DNA from 2 places in the Streptomyces sp. NPDC101165 genome. Region 1 is predicted to be linked to the other one. Evidence: riboswitches for the same ligand, from Rfam matches in the RefSeq annotation. Region 1 holds a riboswitch; the other holds the start of a gene.
What was found. Region 1 has a riboswitch for FMN ahead of ribB (3,4-dihydroxy-2-butanone-4-phosphate synthase). Riboswitches for the same ligand answer to the same signal wherever they lie in the genome.
Positions count from the first base shown of each region.

Region 1 (10,272 bases):
GGGGGCCTGTCATCGCGCCGGTGACCACCACGGTCATTCCCGCGAGGGGGCCTGCCTCCACGGGAGCGGCGGCCGAGCCGTCGGGGACGGTGGTGCCGGCTGGGGGAGGGGTGGCGCCGGGCTCGGTCATGTTGACTCCGGCGTTGGCGAGCTTGTCTATGAGCGGGGCCAGCTCCGAGAGCTCTGCAACGATCGAGGGGGCTTTCTCCGTTCCGATGCCGTCGACCTGCTGCATCGCTTCAGGGTCGGCGGTGCGGATGTTGTCCATCGTGGCGAAGTGGCGCGCGATGCGCCGGGACATGGACCGGCCTGTGCCACTGACACCGAGCGCGCACAGCACCCGTGCCAGCGGCTGCTGCTTGGCCTTCGCGATCGCGGTGAGGAGGTTGTCGGTGCTGGTTTCGCCCATCCTCTCCAGGTCGAGCAGCTGTTCGCGCTTCAGGGTGAACAGGTCGGCGAGATCGGTCACCAGGCCCGCGTCGACGAGCTGGACGACGCGGGTGGTGCCCAGTCCCTCGACGTCGAGCTGGTCGCGGCCGGCGGCGTAGGCGAGGGAGGCAACCAGGTGGCAGTTGCGACCCTGTACGCACCGCCAGCGTTCCTTGCTGTCGTCGATGTCGGACCCGCAGCGGGGACACTGCTCAGGGAAGGCGATGGGCTTCTCGCCGCCGTTACGCAGGTGGGTGACCGGGGCCTCGACGCGGGGGATGACGTCTCCGGCGCGGTGGACCATGACATGGTCGCCCAGGAGCAGGCCGCGGCGGGTGATGTCGGCGGGGTTGTGCAGGGTGGCGTAGGTGATGGTGGAACCGTCGATCACGACCGGTTCGAGGACCGCGCGCGGCGCGATGATGCCGGTGCGGCCGACGTTCCACTCCACCTCCAGCAGGCGGGTGATCTTCTCCACCGCTGGCAGCTTGTAGGCGATCGCCCACCGTGGTGCGCGCGAGCCGGATCCGGCTGCCTGCTGGTCGGCGGCGAGGTCGGCCTTGATGACGATGCCGTCGATGCCGAATGGCAGCTCGGCACGCGCAGTGGCGATCTCCTGGATGTGGACCAGGACCTGCTCGTGGGACTCGGCCACGACGTCGGGGACCGCGGTCCGGGCGCTGGTGTACACGCCGAACTCGGCGGCCAGATGCATCAGGCCGCTGTGTGCGGAGGCATTCAGCCGCTCGGCAAGGGCTGGGTCCGTGTCCGGCAGCGGCAGCAGGCCGTAGCCGAAGAACGTCATCGGGACCGTGTAGGCGCGATCCTTGGCTCGCAGTGTGCCGGCGGCCGCGTTGCGGGGATTGGCGAACGGCTGTCCGCCGTGTGTCGTGCGTACCTCGTTGGCGTGCTCGAACTGGGCATGTGTCATGAGGACTTCGCCGCGCACCTCCATGGTGACCGGCTCGGCCAATGTCTCGGGCAGCCCGCCTATGGTGCCGATCGCGTGCGAGACGTCTTCTCCGGCCGTTCCGTCCCCGCGGGTGATCAGCTGGGTGAGGCGACCGTCGCGGTAGCGGGCGGCGATCGCCAGCCCGTCCAGCTTCGGTCCCACGCTGAACCGTATGACATCACGCCCGATGCGGCGGGCCAAAGACGCCGTCCAAGCGGTGAATTCCTCCGCAGAGAACACGTTGTCGAGGCTGAGCATCGGGACCGTGTGCGGCACATCGCCCTCGACCGCGCCACCGGCGACCTTCCCTGTGGGGGACTTCGGCAGCACCTGATCCGGGTGCTCGGCCTCCCACGCGGCGATGCCCCGGACCAGCAGGTCGTAGGCTTCGTCGTCCAGCGGCGAGGTCCCGCCTGCGTAGTAGGCGGCCGCCGCACCCACCGCATCCTCGACGGCCTGCGCGTAGGCGGCGGCGTCCACGATCACTGCTGCAGAAGTTGTCATGTTCGGCATCTTGCCGCCCACCACTGACAATGGGCCCGGCTGCGCCGGGACACCCGCGTGGGGTCTTGTACGAGTTGGGCGTGATCTCGCACGCTCGAGACTTGACCGACGTGCACCTCATCGCCGCGGCGATCCGCCGCTTCGCCGGCGTGGCAGTGCAGGAAGCGCGGGGCAACCGGCCGACCCTGCGCCACCTCCTGAAGGTTCTCGGGGATGACGGGGGCGCTCGTCCTCGGAGGGCCCTGCAGCATTCGTTCTGACCTGCGGGAACCAACATCCGGCCAGCCAAGGAGGGGCGATGTGAACGGCAGGCCTTAACCGTCTTGTTGTCCTTACGTCTTGACGTTTACTGCTGTTTCCGAGTTTGCTTCCGTCACTGGGTTGCCATGATGTTCCCTCATTCGGAAGGCACCTGACGTGAGCGTTCCAACCACCTACAGGACCCCTGTGCGTCATTTCGCGATGGCCCTGACCGCCTCTGCGTCGGCTCTCACACTCACCGCGTGCGGCGCCTTCGACGACGCCGGCGGGAGCGGCAGCTCCGCATCCCCGAAGAGGGGCGACGACATCACGGTGGGACTGCTCCTGCCCGACAAGGACACGGCGCGCTTCGAGAAGTTCGACTACCCCATCCTCAAGAAGGAGGTCGCCTCCCTCACCCACGGCAAGGGCAAGGTCGTCTACGCGAACGCCGAGGCGAGCCCGGCAACTCAGAGTCGGCAGTTCCGGCAGATGGTAGACGCCAAGGTCGACATCGTTCTGGTGGACCCGCTGGACGCCAAGTCCATCGCGCCGGATGTCCAGAAGGCGAAGGACGCCGGCATACCGGTCATCGCCTACGACCGGCTCGCGCAGGGCCCGATCGACGCGTACGTCTCGCACGACAACGAACTCGTCGGCGAGGTCCAGGGCCGCGCCATCATCGAGGTGCTCGGCAGCAAGGCGGCCACCAGCAAGATCGTCATGATGAACGGCGACCCCGCGGACCCGAACACGGCGAAGTTCAAGGACGGCGCTCTCGGCGAACTCCAGAACAAGGTCCAGATCGCCAAGGAGTACAACACCGACAAATGGTCTCCGGCGGTCGCCAAGGCGAACATGAGGAAGGCGATCCGGGCCATCGGCCTCAACAACATCGCCGCCGTCTACGCGGCCAACGACGGCATGGCGGGCGCCGTCATCGACGCGCTGAAGGAGTCGGGTGCCACCAAGATCCCGCCGGTGACTGGACAGGACGCGAACTTGGACGCGGTGCAGCGGGTCGTCTCGGGCGAGCAGTACATGACTGTGTACAAGTCGTTCCTGGACGAGGCCACCCATGCCGCGGAGATGGCGGTGTACAAGGTCCAGGGCCGCGACATCCGGTTCGACGCGCTGACCCGCGACACGGTCGACAGTCCGACGAAGAAGAAGATCCCCGCGATGCTCGTGCCGGTGGTTGCCCTCACGAGGGACAGCATCAAGGACACGGTGATCGCGGACGGCGTCTACTCCGTCAAGGACATCTGCACCCCGAAGTACGAGGCGGACTGCGCTGCGATCGGCCTGAAGTAGCATCCATCCTCCGAGAGCGCATGTCGGCAGCCGCGGCAACCAGCAACACAGCGAGGCTCAGCCATTTCCACTCCGCGGTGAACACCGGCGACCCGGGAATCATCTCGAAGGCCATCGACGAGTTCGTCGCACCGGATCTGCTCTTCCACACGCCGGTACCGATGGGAGTGACGGGTGCAGAGGCCCTGAAGCGGGTGTGGGAGGTGCTCTTGCGCGCGTTCGCCGACATTCACGTCGCCATGGAGGAGATGATCACGGAGGGCGACAAGGTCGTCGTCAGGAACACGGTGACCGGGACCCACCGGGGCGAGTACCAGGGCCTGCCGCCCACCGGAAAGACCGTCACCTACAGCGAGATCTTCATCTTCCGCTTCGTCGACGGGCGGATCGTCGAGCTCCGGGGTGTCGTCGACGTCCTCGCGCAGCTACGTCAGCTCGGCGCCCTCCCGTCCTGACGAGACCCACAGGCCCGCCGCGCCGTCGATGGGCGCGTCACGGCCGGTAATGAGGCCCGCAGCCCCTGCGGAAGCCCTCCACAGCCGACGCCGCGCTGGGCCGTCGCCCGCCGGCCGGGGACGACCAAGAAGCGGCCTACGTCCGCGCGTCTCTGGGCTTGCAGCGCTCGCGCGCGCCGGCCGTTCCTAGCAGGTGCCGTAAGCGACTGCGGCGCTCCGTATGCGCGCTGACGGCAATCCCATTGCTGCAGCCCGCCCAAGGGTTAGATCGTCGGACGGCCGGAGAAGCGGTCGGCAGCATACGGGGGAGCAGCAGCATGGTGACAGGCCTCGTCTACGTCGGCGATGACGATCGGACACGCCCCATGGCGGGCGCGGCAGTCGGCGCTCGAGGTGGCTCTGCCCTCGTTCGACCGTCATGGCCCTCGGCGCATCCCATCTCGTGGATGGCCGGGACACTGCGGTCCTGACGGCAGCCTGGACCTCGGTGATCGAGGCCGCAGACCGTCGGCCGTCACGCTGGCTGGCTGCCCAGGTGAAGACCCTGAAGACCCTCACCGATGCCGCCGAGACCGGCGCGGCGACGGTGAGGACCTGGAGGCCTCGGCGAAGACCGGCGCTTTGGCCCGTCTGCACGCGTGCTACGTGGACACGAGAAGGTTCAGGAATGCTGCGATGCGGACGCGTGCGCATGCCGGTAGGCCGCGACGTCGCCTACCGAGATCAGGGGCAGCCCTTCGCGCTTGGCCAGTTCTTGCAGGTCGCTGTGACGGGCCATGGCCCAGTCGGGCCGGACGATCTCGCACATCGTGGTTACTCCGGACAGTCCCGCGAGCAGGGAGAGGTCCACGGCGGCCTCGGTGTGCCCGTCGCGTTCCAGTACCCCGCCGCGCGCGGCTCGGACGGGGAAGATGTGGCCGGGGCGCGCGAAGTCTCCTGCCTGTGCGGCCGGGTCGGTGAGCGCCTGCAAGGTACGAGCGCGCTCGTCGGCGGGAATGCCGGTGGTGCCGCCGGCGATCAGGTCCACGGACACGGTGAACGCCGTGCCGTGCAGCCCGGAGTTGTCGTTCACCATCTGCGGCAGGTCGAGGTCCGTGCAGCGCTGGTACGGCAGCGCCGCGCAGACCACCCCCGAGGTGTGGTCCAGCATGTACGTCATCGCGTCCGTGTCGGTGTATTCGGCGGCCACCATGAGGTCGCCCTCGTTCTCACGGGACTCGTCGTCGAAAACGATGACGAAACCGCCGCGGCGAAAGGCTTCGATGGCCTGCGCGACGAACTGCAGACGGTCGGTCGTGGTGTGAACTGCGGCTGGCATGTGCTCTCCTGCGGTCGGGACCGCCCCGACAGGTGTGTCCGGGCGATGCACTGATCTGCGAGAGAACGCGGCCATACGGCAGGCACTCGTCCGAGCACGGGCACACGACGGCCTGCCGTAATGGACGACGTGCCATGCAGGCGGGAGTTGGCGGATGACAGCTCGCCCCCGTGCACAGACGCCGTTCCGGGGATAGCGAGCACCAAGTCCCGGTACGGGCGCTCGATGCCCGACCGGGGACCACTGTGTCGCGGCGCACTGCCTTCCATCCGGACTTTCACCGTCGGTCCTGGAGTTCCACCAGGTCAACCAGCCGATGGCTTCGGCTGGGTCGCGGACTTTCACCGCCGGCTCGGAATTACACCGACCCCGGAGCGCGCGAACACTCAGCGCCGATCATGGCACAGCCGTCTCGTCCTGTGGTGTGTTCGGCATCACGGCGGTATCGACGCAGGTTGCACCGTCTCGGCGTCGATGCTCACCAGCCTCATGGTCGGCCGCCGCGGCATGCTTGTGAGGGCAGCTGGACGTAGGTGATCAAGCCGCGCTCATGGCCTCCTTCGCGGCAGGCCCGCCCCACACACAGCAGTGCCCTTGGCACCGGACGTTGCCGTGCGTGAAGTCGGGGTGGCACTCGCGCGGTGGTCGCCTCACCAGTGGAGCTCTGGTACACGGCTGGCCGCCGTGCACTGTGACAGCCACAGAGCGACCGCCTCCGATACCGGCTGCCCGGTCTCCAGCTCGATGAAGCCGAACTGGCCACCTTGATTGCACTCCAGGAACCACCAGACGCCGTCCTCGTCCTCGGCGAAGTCGAAGGCGGCGTACGCCAGTCCGGCGAGCACGAGGTACTCAAGCACCGACCGGCCGATGCGTTCGGGTACCGGGACCGTCTCCCAGGCGTGCTCGGTGTCGCCGTAGCGCCCGTCGACCTGGCCCGGCTCGGCCGTCTTTCGTGCGGCGAACAGCCGAGTGCCGACACAGGTCAGACGGATGTCGGCGCGCTTGCGTATGTAACGCTGCAGCAGCGTGGGGCCGGCCGCTACGGTCGAGAAGTCCGCGTCGGGGCCGATCAGGGTGGTGGGCAGGGCCAGGCCGGGGTCACCGGGCGGCGGCCCCGAGGCCGACTTCACCACCACGTCCTGGTGCTCCTCAGCGAACTGCCGTGCCAAGCGCGGCGCCGTGGTGAAGACGGTCGGCGGTACCGTGAAGCCGCTGAGGTGAGCCATCTTCAACTGCCAAGGCTTCAGACGGGCCCGATCGGCGTTGCGTGGATGGTTCATCCATCGCGTGGAGGTGGAGAAGAGCATTCCGAACAGCGCCTGACGGGTCTCGGCGGCCAGCCACGGCGAGGGGTTCGTCGCGTGCGCCGCCGGTTCGCCGGGCCTGCGCACCCATACGGAGCGCAGACCTCCCATGCTGAGCACCTGTCCATTCACGGACAGGTGTCCGTTGAAGTCGCCGTGGGCGTAGTGGGCGGACAGCACTACCTTGTCCGGCAGGTCGGCAGGGTCCAGCCGTACGACGGGGGTTCCCATCTCGTGCAGCTTGGCCACCACCATGTCGGCGGTCACGTCCTCGTTGGACGTGAGGATCAGTACGGTCATTCGATTACGGAGCGTCAGTCATCGAAGTGGGTCTGGGAACCGGCGGTGGACGTGGTCGTACCGACAGCCAGCAGCAGGTCCGGGTCACTGACGGCCGGGCGGCCGTCGGGAAGCACGTTCAACTGACGCGACTCGTCGAAGTGGTACGGCGTCACCACGGTCGGAAACGCCTTCGGCAAGGTGTAGTTGAGGGTGAACGGTCGCACTCGGTACCTCCACAGGTGCAGATGAGATGGATGCGGTCCTTACGCGCCCTTGCGTAGGGACTCTCGCTTTCTGTCACATCGTGGTGAAGGTCATCACATGTGCGCCACATGATTCGCATCGCCTGCATCATCGGCACCACTGTGCTTACCATCCCCACAAGTCACACATCGGATGGAGCGTCAGATCTGTCACTCAGGTGCGAACGGTGACTGCTTCCTCACTCCAAGAGAGTTCATGGCCCCTCTCGAGCGCTCAACAGTGTGCCGGGACAGGGGGCGTTCGCACTGTTTCTGATCTGTCCGCGTCAGCGAGGGACGCCTGCATCGTCCAGGTATTGGTGCATGGCTTCCGTGGGCAGGCTTGGGTTGCTGAGGGCGTGGGAGGAGGTCTCCGGATTCCCGCAGCTTTGGAGGATGAGATCGGTCGGCAGTGCGGGGTGTGCGGCTGCCATGGCACGTACACGATCGTCGGGGTCGGCGAGCAATCGGACCACGGCGTCGACGGGCGCTTCGGCGTCGAGCCCCACCAGCCATCGCTTCTCTGGATCTGGGTCGTCGGCGAAGCGTTGTCCGCTGCCCGCACGCGGGAAGTTCGGGTGGTGCAGCAGAGCACCCTTGGTGATGACCTTGCAGTCCAGGTACGTCTGCAGCACTACCTCGCCGTCGACAGTCGGTTGGTTCTCACACAGCAGGAGTCGCACGGGGTAGTCGTCGTCCTTCGACAGCAGGTCGATGGCGTCGACAGGCAGATGTCGGCTGTAGGCGGCACTGCGCCGTAGCAGCGTGTTGGCCGACCTGGCGCATTGGCGCAGGACATCGGGATCGGCGCAGAGGCGAACCCATTCGACCGGATAGAGCCGGTCGGACGGCCTGATGGTGACGTCAATAGCGGTACGTTCAGCCTCCGTCAGCTCGGGTCGCACCGACACGGCCAGCCGGACGCTGTGCGCGTCGTCGTTCGCCAGTGTCCTGACGATGTCGATGGGAACGTTGAGGTTGGACGCCAGTTCCCGCCGGTCTTCTTCCTCGGAGGTCGCCGCGAGCCGTTCGGCGGTCGCCGTGCTCATGGCGCCGTGCCGGATCACATCCTGCTTGTGGAAGCGGTCAATTCCTGCGTCGAGAAGAAGGTCCGTGCAGCCCGCGTCGTCGCGGCAGGCCTCGACCATGGCCGCCTGACGCACTTCGTCATCGGCGTCGCGGAGCAGACGGCTTCGGGCCTCCTCGGAAAGCAAGGTCCACTGCCCGCAGGCTGCCTTCCGGAGGTCCGCGTCCTGGTGGTCGGCGAGCCCGGCGACCAGGCTTGGAGCCGTGTGTCGGCAGAAGGCTGCGCTTCGGCGGACCGGGAGTTCCGGATCGTCAAGCAGGCGTTGCTGAGTGGTCAGGGGCAGAGGCTGCACGGGGATACGGAACCAGTCGGGTCCGATGGCCAGAGCTCGTCGGACACGTGGATCGGGGTCGTCCACGAGCCGGGCGCGTTGTTCCGCCGTCACCGCGGCGTTGTCTGCGAGCACACTCCGCAGCCTGCGGTCGGGATGCGTGACGATGACGTCGACCACCTCGTTCGGCAGAGGGCGCCAGGCGAACGAGTCCCAGGCCGCGACGGCTTCCTCGGACAGCAGCCTGATCAACACTCCGGCTGGTGCTGCAGGATTTCGCGCGATTGCATCCAGGGTTTCGCGGTGAACGCAATTTCCACACATGGTGCCTCCCCCTGTCCGCCGACGAGCGTCGCGGGCCCGCAGATTGTGTACATGTCGGGTGTACAAGGTCAACGTTGACGATCATGCTCTGCCGCAGATCCAGAGAACGACGATCGGCTTCTCGCGGCGGCCCGATATTCGGCGACTCACGCCGCTTTCGATGCTGCTGCACTGTCGGCGATCGAAGCGGGGTGGAGCAGCCGAATGGCTCAGTGAAGACTGTCCAGGGGTGCCGTCTCCGGGCCCAGCGCCCCGGCCAGGGGTACGTGCCCTTCCATGAGGCCTGCTCAGCGGGCAGGTGCACCACCGACGATCGGAAGGCGCCCCGCCCGCTAGAAAGGTCTGTGAACACGGCTTGACGTGGGTCATCACGCCGCGTTCACAGCTCCAATCCAGCACAGCAGGACTGGCTTCTGGCAGGGAGTCTCAAGTGGCCAATCGAGGCCAGGAAGTGGCCGGCGCGGGCGGAGCTTTGGTAGAGGCGTCGGCGGGGGGCGAGCCGGGCCATACTGCGTTCGAGGGCCCGGTCGTACCGTCCGAGCTGTGGGCCGGAACCCATGCTCTTGGGCCGGGGGCGGCGATCACCACGAGTCGGTACGGGTGCCCGCAGACTTATGTGCACCGACCCAACACTGCAAACCTTACGAGCGCTCACCCGTCGGGTACTGATCGCCGCCCCCCACATCCTCTTCCTGGCCACGGGCTGCGCCATCTTGAAGCGGCTGGTCAGCAGGGGTGGTGTGACTCCGATCCGGGCTGCTCGTACTGGTCGCGGGGGGGCGTCCGAGGTGTAGATCGTCTGGCAGGGCGGTCTTGCCGATGAGTTCACCGTCCTCGAACGGTCTACCCAGCGACACGACCGTTCTCGACAGGAGTGCTATGTCCACCATCCAGCCAGTGATCATCACTGCCGAACAGGAAGTCCTGCTCGGCTTCTATACGAAATTGTTCGGCGCCGAGGAGATCTTCCGGGTACCGGCGGAAGGCCCGGCCTTCTACGTCGGCTTGCGCATCGGCGACACCGACCTCGGGCTGGTGGCCAAGACGAACCCGGGGACCGGGGCGGCACCGCGGATCCTGCTCAGCATCGGTGTCGACGACGTCGACGAGACGCTCGGCCGGGTGACCGCGCTGGGCGGCTCGGTCCGCGGCGGCCCCAACGACATGCCGTGGGGACAGCGCGTCGCCCACATCCAGGACCCCGACGGCAACCCGTTGAACCTCACCCAGTCGATCCCGGCCCAGTGACGTTGCTCCGGGGTGCTTGTGCTGGTCGTGGGCTGCCTGTGACAGAGATCAATTTCCCGTAGTGGCCTCGATGTTCGTCAGTACGAGCAACGGCAAACAGGTGGGTGGCGCAAGCGGGGCCAGTGCGGAGCGTGGTGAGGATCCGCCAGTTCTTCAGATGGGCGAAGCCGCGTTCGACCGGGGCGTGTCCGGCGGCCATGACGCGGTTGGCCTCCGCCTTCGGCGGGTGCGAGCTTGCGGGCACGGGTGGCCTTGCTCGTCGGTCAGGGCAAGCATGTGCAGGCCGTGGCGGCGATGCA
Region 1 is NZ_JBIWPG010000035.1:54,383-64,654, reverse strand. It holds gene ligA (NAD-dependent DNA ligase LigA) at 1-1,885, opposite strand, end outside; gene ACIRVH_RS44330 (hypothetical protein) at 1,987-2,145, shown strand; gene ACIRVH_RS44325 (sugar ABC transporter substrate-binding protein) at 2,348-3,439, shown strand; gene ACIRVH_RS44320 (ester cyclase) at 3,460-3,894, shown strand; gene ribB (3,4-dihydroxy-2-butanone-4-phosphate synthase) at 4,556-5,212, opposite strand; FMN riboswitch at 5,464-5,594, opposite strand; gene tgmB (ATP-grasp ribosomal peptide maturase) at 5,863-6,819, opposite strand; gene tgmA (putative ATP-grasp-modified RiPP) at 6,834-7,025, opposite strand; gene ACIRVH_RS44300 (hypothetical protein) at 7,331-8,656, opposite strand; gene ACIRVH_RS44295 (VOC family protein) at 9,605-9,973, shown strand.

Region 2 (10,272 bases), on a different contig from region 1:
TCGTGCAGGGCACGCAGGGCGCCGTCCACCAGACCGTCCATCACCTTCTCGTGCCACTGCGCCGCGATGACGGCGACCCTGAGGTCGCTCGCGTTGCGTACGGACAGTTCCGGTGCACCCTTGCCGCTCACGTCTCTCCTTAGTGCTTTCGCTTACTGGTTGGCGCAGGTGGCCGCGGTCGCGGCCACAGGGGCTGTCGCGGACGCGGCCGCAGGGGCTGCCACGGCCGGCGTGTCCAGCCAGGGCAGGTCGTGCCCCATCCGGTCCCGCTTGGTGCGCAGGTACCGGAGGTTGTGCTCGCCCGCCTGGACGGGCATCGGCTCGCGGCCGGTGACCTTCAGGCCGTGGCGCAGCAGCGCGTCGGTCTTGTCGGGGTTGTTGGTCATCAGGCGGACGCTGCGGACTCCGAGGTCGGCGAGGATCTGCGCGCCGGCGCCGTAGTCGCGGGCGTCGGCGGGCAGGCCGAGTTCGAGGTTGGCGTCCAGGGTGTCGTGGCCCTGCTCCTGAAGCTCGTAGGCGCGCAGCTTGGACAGCAGGCCGATGCCGCGTCCCTCGTGTCCGCGCAGGTAGACGACGACTCCGCGGCCCTCCTCCTGGATGCGGTCCAGGGCGGTGTCCAGCTGGGGGCCGCAGTCGCAGCGCAGGGAGCCGAAGACGTCGCCGGTGAGGCATTCGGAGTGGACGCGGACCAGGACGTCCTCGCCCTCGCCGATCTCGCCGTGCACGAGGGCGACGTGCTCGACGCCGTCGAGGGTGGACCGGTAGCCGTAGGCGGTGAAGGTGCCGTGCGCGGTGGGCAGGCGGGTCTCGGCCTCGCGGCGGACGGTGGGCTCGCTGTTTCGGCGGTAGGCGATCAGGTCCTCGATGGAGATGATCGTCAGGCCGTGCTTGCGGGCGAACGGGATCAGCTCGGGCAGCCGCAGCATCCGGCCGTCCTCACCGGCGATCTCCACGATGGCGCCCGCCGGGCGCAGCCCCGCGAGCCTGGCGAGGTCGACCGCGGCCTCGGTGTGGCCGTTGCGGACCAGGACGCCGCCCTCCCGGGCGCGCAGCGGGAAGATGTGGCCGGGGCGGACGAAGTCGGTGGGCTCGGCGACGCCGTCGGCCAGCAGCTGGAGCGTGGTGGCGCGGTCGGCGGCCGAGATGCCGGTGGTGACTCCGTGCGCGGCGGAGGCGTCGACGGAGACGGTGAACGCCGTCTTCATCGACTCGGTGTTGTCCGCGACCATCTGCGGCAGCTGCAGCCGGTCGAGTTCGTCGCCCTCCATGGGCGCGCAGATCAGACCCCGGCACTCGCTCATCATGAAGGCGACGATCTCGGGGGTCACCTTCTCGGCGGCGACGACGAGGTCGCCCTCGTTCTCGCGGTCCTCGTCGTCGACGACCACGATCGGGCGGCCGGCGGCGATGTCGGCGATGGCCTGCTCGACCGGGTCGAGCGTGAAGTCCTCGATGTCGTCGGGGCTGTAGAGGACGGGTGCCGTAGTCATGCCGGTGCTCCTTCCAGGACCGGCTGCGCGGTCCGGCGGGAGCGCAGCCACCAGTCGCGCATGCCCCACAGGACGAGCGCGCCGTAGATGACGTAGACGAAACCGGAGAAGGCGTAGCCGTTGGCGAAGTTGAGGGGCACGCCGACGAGGTCGACGAGCAGCCAGGCGAACCAGAACTCGACCATGCCCTTGGCCTGGGCGTACATGGCGACGATGGTGCCGACGAAGATGTAGGCGTCCGGCCAGGGGTCCCAGGACAGCTTCGGGTAGGCCGTGAACAGCAGGGCCACCGCGACGGTGCCCGCGGCGGCAGCGGCGAGCATCGCCGCGCGCTCGCGCCAGGTGGCGAACCGGGGGGCGATGTGCCCGTCCTCGGCCGTGCCCCTGCTGCGCTGCCACTGCCACCAGCCGTACAGGGCGACGGCCATGACGACGGCCTGCTTGCCGGCGCTGCCGGTCAAATGGCCGTAGAAGGCGGCGAAGAGGACGAGGCCGGACAGGAACTGCACCGGCCAGGTCCACAGGGAGCGGCGCCAGCCGAGGGCGAGGGTGATGAGGCCCAGGATGTTGCCGACCATGTCGGACCAGATGATGTGCTGGCCGAACATGGTGAGCGCCTCGGAGTTCAGCCAGCTCACCGGCCGGCCCCCTGACCGGCCGCGAGCAGCCGCTCCACGTACTTGGCGATGACGTCCACCTCGAGGTTGACCGGGTCGCCGGGCTGCTTGTGGCCGAGCGTGGTCAGGTCGAGGGTGGTCGGGATGAGGCTGACGGTGAAGTAGTCCGGGCCCGCCTCGACGACGGTGAGGCTGATGCCGTCGACGGTGATGGAGCCCTTCTCGACGACGTAGCGGGCGAGGTCCGCGGGCAGCGAGATCCTGACGATCTCCCAGTTCTCGGAGGGCGTGCGGGCCAGCACCTGACCGGTGCCGTCCACGTGGCCCTGCACGATGTGCCCGCCGAGGCGCGCACCCACGGCGGTGGGGCGTTCGAGGTTGACCCGGGAGCCGACGGTGAGCACGCCCAGGCTGGAACGCTTCAGGGTCTCGGCCATCACGTCGGCCGTGAACTCGTCACCCTCGTGCTCCACGACGGTGAGACAGACGCCGTTCACGGCGATGGAGTCGCCGTGCTGCGCGCCCTCGGTCACGACTGGGCCGCGGAGCCGGAAACGGGAGGCGTCGCCGAGATTCTCGACGGCGGTGATCTCACCCAGCTCTTCGACGATTCCGGTGAACACTTCCCGGGTCCTCCTGCCTCGTTAGGGCACGGACTCCGGGGCCTGTCGATGACGACAGAATGTACGGGTGAGCAACTCCGTGGGCTCAGCCGACGCCGAAAAGGGACCCGTCCGCACACGGACGAGCCCAGATACGGCGGCGCGCACACGAACATGCCCGCCCGCCGCGCACTGCCTCCCATCCGGACTTTAACCGTCGGTCCAGGAATTTCACCTGGTCAACCGGCCGCTGGAAGCGACCGGGTCGCGGACTGTAACCGCCGGTTCGGACTTTCACCGACCCCGGAGTGCGCTGCTTCTGGTACACGGCCAGTGTGCCACGCCGGGTCGCCTTCCAGGCAGGCGGAGGGTGTGGGCTCCCTCACAGCACGTGTCGCTGGACTTGCGCACTGGAACCGGCCTGGTCAACTGCCCTACGGAGAGCGAGGGTTGACCTTGGTCCGGACCCATTGACCGTACTGGTCTAGTCCTTTTAGGGTGCGGGCGGGCCCGGTGGCGGTGACGACGGCCCTTGCCCGCCGCCGGGTCGTCATGCCTCTGACAGGGTGGGCCCATGACGACGCCACCCCTGCTCGCCGACGAGTTCGAGTCCCACCGCCCCCGGCTGTTCGGCCTGGCCTACCGCCTGCTCGGCTCCGCGCAGGAGGCGGAGGACGCGGTGCAGGACGCGTATCTGCGGCTCAGCGGCGCCGACCGCGCGGTCATCGAGCATCTCGGGGCGTGGCTCGCCAGGACCGTCACCAACCTGTGCCTGAACCGGCTGACCTCGGCCCGGGCGCGCCGCGAGGAGTACGTCGGGGAGTGGTTGCCGGAGCCGGTGGTCACCTCCGACGGGACGCTCGGGCCGCTGGAGTCGACGGAGGCGCGCGAGCAGGTCTCGATGGCGATGCTGGTGCTGCTGGAGCGGCTGACGCCCACCGAGCGCGCGGTGTACGTGCTGCGCGAGGCGTTCGGGTACGGCCACCGGGAGATCGCGGGCGTCCTGGACCTGAGCGAGGCCAACTGCCGTCAGGTGTACCGGCGGGCGGTGGGTCGGGTGGCTGCGACGGAGTCCCGGTTCGACCCCGCTCCCGAGCGGCGGGAGGAGCTGGTCACGTCGTTCCTCACGGCGGCCCGGGAGGGTGACCTCACCGGCCTGGAGAAGCTGCTCGCGGCGGACGTGACCTGGTGGAGCGACGGCGGCGGCAAGGTCACGGCGGCCCTGCGGCCGATCGTGGGCCGGGAGAAGGTCGCCCGCTTCGCGGCGGGCGCCTCGCAGCGCTTCGCCGTAGGCCTGGAGTACACGGTGGTCGAGGTCAACGGCGCGATCGGAGTGGCCTCGTGGGTGGGCGACACGCTCGTCGGGATCGTCGAGTTCGAGCTGGTGGACGGGCTGGTCGTGGGCGTGTGGGCCGTGATGAACCCGGACAAGCTGGAGTATGTGCGGCGGCAGCTGACCCGCCCGTGACCGGGGCTCGCCGGGGCTTGTCACATTTCCCGGGGCTGCGCGGTCTCAGCTGACGAAGGGCGCTCCGGCCGGGGCGTCCCGGAGTCCGGAGGGACGGAAACAGCATGACCACGATCCTGGTGACCGGCGGAACCGGCACGCTCGGACGGCTCGTCACCGAGCGGCTGCGGGCGGAGGGGCACGAGCTGCGGGTGCTCAGCCGGCACAGCCGGCCCTACGCCGTCGACCTGCGCGAGGGCGGGCCCGGCCTGGACGCGGCCCTGGACGGCGTGGAGACGGTCGTGCACTGCGCGAGCTCTCCGCGCGGCGGCGACGAACAGGCGGCCGACCACCTGATCGCGGCGGCGCGGCGGGCCGGGGTGGGCCACCTGGTGTACATCTCCATCGTCGGCGTCGACCGGGTGCCGTTCGGCTACTACCGGTCCAAGCTCGCGGTGGAGCGGCGGATCGAGGAGTCGGGGCTCGGCTGGACCGTGCTGCGGGCGACGCAGTTCCACGACCTGGTGGTGACGGTTGTCCAGGGACTGGCCAAGTCGCCCGTCGTGCTGGTGCCGTCCGGGGTGTCGGACCAGCCGGTGGAGGTGGCCGAAGTGGCCGACCGCCTGGCCGAGTTGGCGCTCGCGGCACCGGCGGGGCGGGTGCCGGACATGGGTGGGCCCGAAGTGCGGACGCTCGACTCGCTGGCCCGCGCCTGCCTCCGGGCGACGGGACGGCGCCGGCCCGTGCTCGGCATGCCGCTGTTCGGGAAGACGTACCGCGCCTTCCGCGCGGGCGGCCATCTGGCACCGGAGCAGGCGGTGGGCAAGGGGACGTTCGAGGAGTACCTGGCCCGCCGCTTCGGACAGTGACGCCCCGGCACGAGCGACGCTCCGCCGACGCCCTGGACGACAGGCTCCAGGGCCTGCCTGACCATTCCCGTCGTCCGCCCGGAGGACGGCCCGCGCGGCGGCGATGGGGGTGCCCCCGCACGAGCGAAGTCGAGAGTGGGGGAGGAGTCACGCGGGCGGTTCGGCAACGCGGCATGGGGGTCCCCCCGCGCGCTAATCCGAGCGTGGGGGGGCATGCCAGACGCCACGGGGCAGGCGGGAACGTCAGACAGGCCTAGCGCTCCGCCGGTGCGAACAGTTCGTCCTGGGCCCGGTCCCGGGCCGTCAGCAGGGTTCCGCGCAGGACCGCGGCGCCGCCCAGGCTGCTGGCCCGTACCTCGGTGGCCAGCGGTGACATACGGCGGAGCCGCTCCTCCACGCGTGCGGCGAGCACCGCTCCCCCGGCCTGCCCGACCTCTCCGCCCAGGACCACGCAGCCCGGGTCGAGGATGGAGGCGACGGAGGCGGCCCCGATGGCGACCCGGTGGGCGAGGGCGTCGAGGAAGCGATCGGCGGGGCCGGAACCCCCGCCGGGCGGGCCGGTCGCCTCCGCGACCGCCTCGCCCACCACCACCGCGACGCCGGGCCCGTCCATCGGCTCCGCCCTCGGCAGGCCGTACTCCCGGGCCAGTGCGCCGACCGCCGCCGCCCCGGCCAGCGAGTGGTAGCCGCCGTCGCAGTCCGTCGCCGACGGCAGTGCGGTCGTTCCCGGGACCGGCAGGAAGCCGATCTCGCCCGTGCCGCCGGAGGCACCGCGACGGAGTGTCCCGTCCAGGACGACCGCGGCGCCGACGCCATGGCCCAGCCAGAGCAGGACGAAGGTGTCCCGGTCGTGGGCGGCGCCCTCCCGTTGCTCGGCCAGGGCGGCCAGGTTGGTCTCGTTCTCCACGGTGACCCGGGCCTCGGGCAGCCGTTCCTGCAGGGCCGCGGCCAGGCGCCGGTGCCAGGCGGGCAGGCCGCCGGAGTCACGCAGGTCGCCGGTGGCGGGGTCGACCAGGCCGGGCGCGCCGATGCCGACGGTGTGCAGCCGGTCGGCGCCGGCCTCCTTGGCGGTGCGCTCCACCGCCGCCACCACCTGCTCCACGGCGGGCCCGGTCCCGGTGTCCCCGCCGATCGGCACGGCCGCCTCGGCCAGCACCCGCCCGACGAGGTCGGAGACCAGCACGAAGACACCCCCGGTGCGGACGTCGAGCGCGGCCAGGTGGGCACGGTCGGCGACGATGCCGTAGAGCCGGGCGTTGGGACCCCGGCGCTGCTCGCCGGACTCGCCGACCACCGTGATCAGACCGGAGGCGGTGAGCCGTTCGACGAGGTCGGCGACCGTCGGCCGGGACAGTCCGGTCAGCTGCTTCAACTGCCCTGCCGTCAGCGGGCCTTCCTGCTGCAACAGGCGCAGGGCGAGCCGGTCGTTGATGGCCCGGGCGGTGCTGGGTGATGCGGGCATGACCGGAATCCTCCCAGACGCGGGCGGCCGTACTGCTCACTATCTATCAGGCAGGGTCCCTGATAGTTTACGCCGACGTCGCGAGGAAGCGGTGGGGAACTCCCGGGGAGGGGCTGGAACATGGGTGACGTGGGGTACTCGCGAGACGAGGTCAGGCGCGCCCGGTATGCCGTGGCCGCCGTGTTCGCCGTGCACGGTGCCGTGACCGGTTCCTTCGCGACCCGCGTGCCGTGGATCCAGGACCACGCCTCACTGAGCGCGGGACAGCTCGGGTTCGCACTCGCGTTCACGGCGTTCGGTGCCTCGTGCGCGATGCCGCTCGCGGGCCGGATCAGCCACCGTTTCGGCAGCCGTACGGCGCTGCGCGGGCTGATGGCGCTGTGGACGCTGTCGCTGGTCCTGCCGTCCTTCGCGCCGAACCTGTACACGCTGTGCCTGGCGATGTTCACCTACGGGGCCACCGCGGGCATGGCCGACGTGGCGATGAACGCGCTGGGTGTCGAGGTGGAACGGCTGCTCGGGAAGTCGATCATGTCCGGACTGCACGGCATGTGGAGCGCGGGCGCGCTCATCGGCTCGGCCGCCGGTACGCTCGCCGCCCACCTGGGCTCGGACGCGCGCCTGCATTTCGCGCCGGCCGCCGTCGTCCTCACGCTGCTCGGCCTGCTGGCCTGCGGCTGGGTGCTCGACCTGCAGCCCGCCGAGGACGAGGAGCCGCCGCCGCGGTTCGCCCTGCCACCCCGCTCGGCCCTACTGATCGGCGCGGTCGGCTTCTGCGCGGTGTTCGCGGAGGGGGCGAGCCTGGACTGGTCGGCGGTGTTCCTGCGGGACCGGCTGGACACCTCGGCCGGTCTGGCGGCGGCGTCGACGACCGGGTTCATGCTCACCATGGCGGTGGCCCGGATCGCCGGGGACGCGGTGGTGAACCGCTTCGGAGCGGTCCGCACCGTCCGGGCCGGCGGGGTCCTGGCCGGTCTCGGCGGCCTGCTGGTCGTCGTCGCGGGGCATCCCGCGGTGGCGATGGCCGGGTTCGCACTGATGGGGCTCGGGATCGCGGTGGTCGTGCCGCTGTGCTTCGCGGCGGCCGGTCACGCCGGTCCCAACCCCAGCCAGGCGATAGCGGGCGTGGCGACCATCACCTACACCTCGGGGCTGATCGCGCCGAGCCTGATCGGCGGGGTGGCGCAGGCGACCAGCCTGGTGGTCTCGTTCGGCGTGGTGACCGTGCTGGCCTGCGGGCTCGCCGTGTTCGCGGGGGTGCTGCGCACCGCCGGGCGCGGCGGCCGGACGCAGGTCAGTCCGCGGGCCGCAGCAGTTCCCGACCCACGGCCCTGAAGGAGTCGCTCCACGGCGCGGGGCGCAGGGTCGTCGCGTCCAGCCGGACCAGGACCCGGGCGCCCTGCGCGTAGGTCTGCGCGCCGTCGGCCGAGCAGAAGCGGAAGCCGTAGGTCAGGCCGGTGGTGCCGAGCCGTTCCAGCCAGAGGTGGACGGCGTAGCTGCCGGGCCGGGTCACGGGTGCCTCGTAGCTGATCCGCAGTTCCCGGACGGCGTTGCAGGCGTCACCGGCGGCCACCCAGTCGCCGTCGAACCGGATGCCGTACTCGTTCCACAGCTCGGCCCAGGCGCGCTCCACCATCAGCGGATAGCGGGCGTTGTGGAGCAGCCCGAGCGCGTCCAGGTCGTCGAAGTGGACGGTGACGGGGATCAGCCGGCCATGTGCGACGGCGGGGGCGATCGGGGCTTCGGCGGTCACGGGAGGGGCTCCTGAACGTGCGGTACGGGGCGGTGGGGTCACCCCATACTAAGCGACCGCTCAGGAGCCCTGGCCGTGAAGGGGGCTGGTCAGACCTGGCCTGACCCGGTCAGCCCGAGTCAGCCCGCGATCGAGTCCAGCTGCTCTGCGGCGGGGCGCAGCGCCCACAGGTCACCGCCGGGAGGCGCCTGGAGGTCGGGCACGGCCGCCTTCGCCGCCGCGTCACCGGCGTCCGCCGCCGCGTGGACGACGTCGCTCGCCGCGTAGCGGTAGAACTCCAGCTCGGGGTGCGGCCAGGCGGTGGCACCGGTCGCGGCCGGCAGCAGATAGTCCACCGCCTTGAACAGGCTCTGCCCGTCCGGCCCCCGGTAGGCCCAGAGGTTCACGCCCACGTGCCGGCCGATGGCGGCGAGGCGGGTGTAGGCGACGAGGTCGAAGGTCGAGTAGTGCCAGCTGCGGGTGCGGGCGAGTTCCTGCGGCTGGCTGCCGTCGGCGGCGATCTGCGGGTCGATCCGCTTTGCGCGCGCGTCCAGCACGGTCCGCCGGGCCAGGTCCGTGTCGCCGGTGGCGTAGGCGAGGGCGGCGAGCTGCATGTCGTAGAAGGTGCCGTGGTTGTTGGCGGCCGCTCCCTCCTGCCTGCCGAAGTCGCTGTTCTTCAGCCAGCCGAGGAAGTCGGTGTTCCACTTGCCCATCGCGGTGCGGTCCTGGGCGCTCCAGCCGGGGGCACCGGTGGCGAGGATCGCCTGGGCGTCCAGCACGCTCGTGTACGACTGCGAGAAGTCGATGATGCCGATGGCCCGGCCGTCGTACTTGCAGGGGATGAACTGGGCGTGGTTCAGATTGGGGTTCATCCGGGTGGCCGGGGCGAGGAACCAGGTGCGCAGGATCTGCCCGGCCTTCGCGGCGTAGCTCCGTTTGCCGGTGTAGTACCAGGCCAGCGAGAGGTCGTAGGCGGAGTCGAAGACCTTCTCCACGTCCTGCCGGTCGGTGCCGCTGTCCACCTCGGGATTGCGCCGGCCATCACGCTGGACGTACGGACAGCCCCAGGGGTTGTCGGCGGTGGGGGTCGTGGTGGGCCACCAGTAGGGGGCCTGGCTCAGGTAGTCGTGGACGTCGCCGCCGGGGGCGGGCTTCGGCTTGTCGACGACCGTCCAGGGACCCTGGTCGAGCCAGGCGTCCGCGCGGGCGGTCAGGCCCTCGAGCGCGCGCCGGAGCCGGGGATCGTGCTCCAGACGGGACCGGGTCTGCTGGAGGCGGGTGCCGTCCAGGGCGGCCGTCCGGGGGGCCTTGGGTGCCGCGTGGGCGGAGGGCACGAGCACGGCCGCGAAGGTCACCACGGCGGCCAGCAGTACGGTCGCACGGGATCTTCCACTCATCGAGCACTCCGATCATCATGCATCAGGTTGATCAGGTATGTGAACGCAGTTCATGAGTAGGACCGTGTGAGCGTAGAGCGGCCAGGTAACCGTGACAATGGTCCGGACCGTCTTCACGTACAGAGAAAGCGAAACCCCACCATGGACCTCGGCGTGCGCTGGAAACTGCACGGCGACGGGCGCACGCCCGCACCCGGAGCGGTGGTACGCCCCGACGAACGGCTCTCCTGGCCGCGCACGGTGGGCCTCGGCGCCCAGCACGTCGTGGCGATGTTCGGGGCGTCGTTCGTGGCACCCGTCCTCATGGGCCTCGACCCGAACCTGGCGATCATGATGTCGGGCGTGGCGACCGTGATCTTCCTGCTCGCCACCCGCGGCCGGGTGCCGAGCTATCTGGGCTGCTCCCTGTCGTTCGTGGGCGTGGCCGCCGTCATCCGCGCGCAGGGCGGTACGAGCGCCACGGTGACCGGCGCGGTCTTCGTGGTCGGCGCCGCGCTGTTCCTCGTGGGTCTCGCGGTGCAGCGCTTCGGGGCGCACATCATCCACGCGGTCATGCCGCCGATCGTCACCGGCGCGGTGGTCATGCTGATCGGCTTCAACCTGGCCCCGGTGACCGCCTCCACGTACTGGCCGCAGGACCAGTGGACGGCGCTGCT
Region 2 is NZ_JBIWPG010000005.1:405,085-415,356, reverse strand. It holds gene ribH (6,7-dimethyl-8-ribityllumazine synthase) at 1-131, opposite strand, end outside; gene ACIRVH_RS13420 (bifunctional 3,4-dihydroxy-2-butanone-4-phosphate synthase/GTP cyclohydrolase II) at 153-1,490, opposite strand; gene ACIRVH_RS13415 (nicotinamide riboside transporter PnuC) at 1,487-2,128, opposite strand; gene ACIRVH_RS13410 (riboflavin synthase) at 2,125-2,730, opposite strand; FMN riboswitch at 2,895-3,025, opposite strand; gene ACIRVH_RS13405 (RNA polymerase sigma-70 factor) at 3,284-4,177, shown strand; gene ACIRVH_RS13400 (SDR family oxidoreductase) at 4,282-5,025, shown strand; gene ACIRVH_RS13395 (ROK family transcriptional regulator) at 5,279-6,487, opposite strand; gene ACIRVH_RS13390 (MFS transporter) at 6,608-7,822, shown strand; gene ACIRVH_RS13385 (acyl-CoA thioesterase) at 7,782-8,240, opposite strand; gene ACIRVH_RS13380 (alginate lyase family protein) at 8,360-9,616, opposite strand; gene ACIRVH_RS13375 (uracil-xanthine permease family protein) at 9,758-10,272, shown strand, end outside.
Region 2: it holds a riboswitch for FMN, as region 1 does, so the genes downstream of both, ACIRVH_RS13410 (riboflavin synthase) here and ribB (3,4-dihydroxy-2-butanone-4-phosphate synthase) in region 1, are expected to answer to the same signal.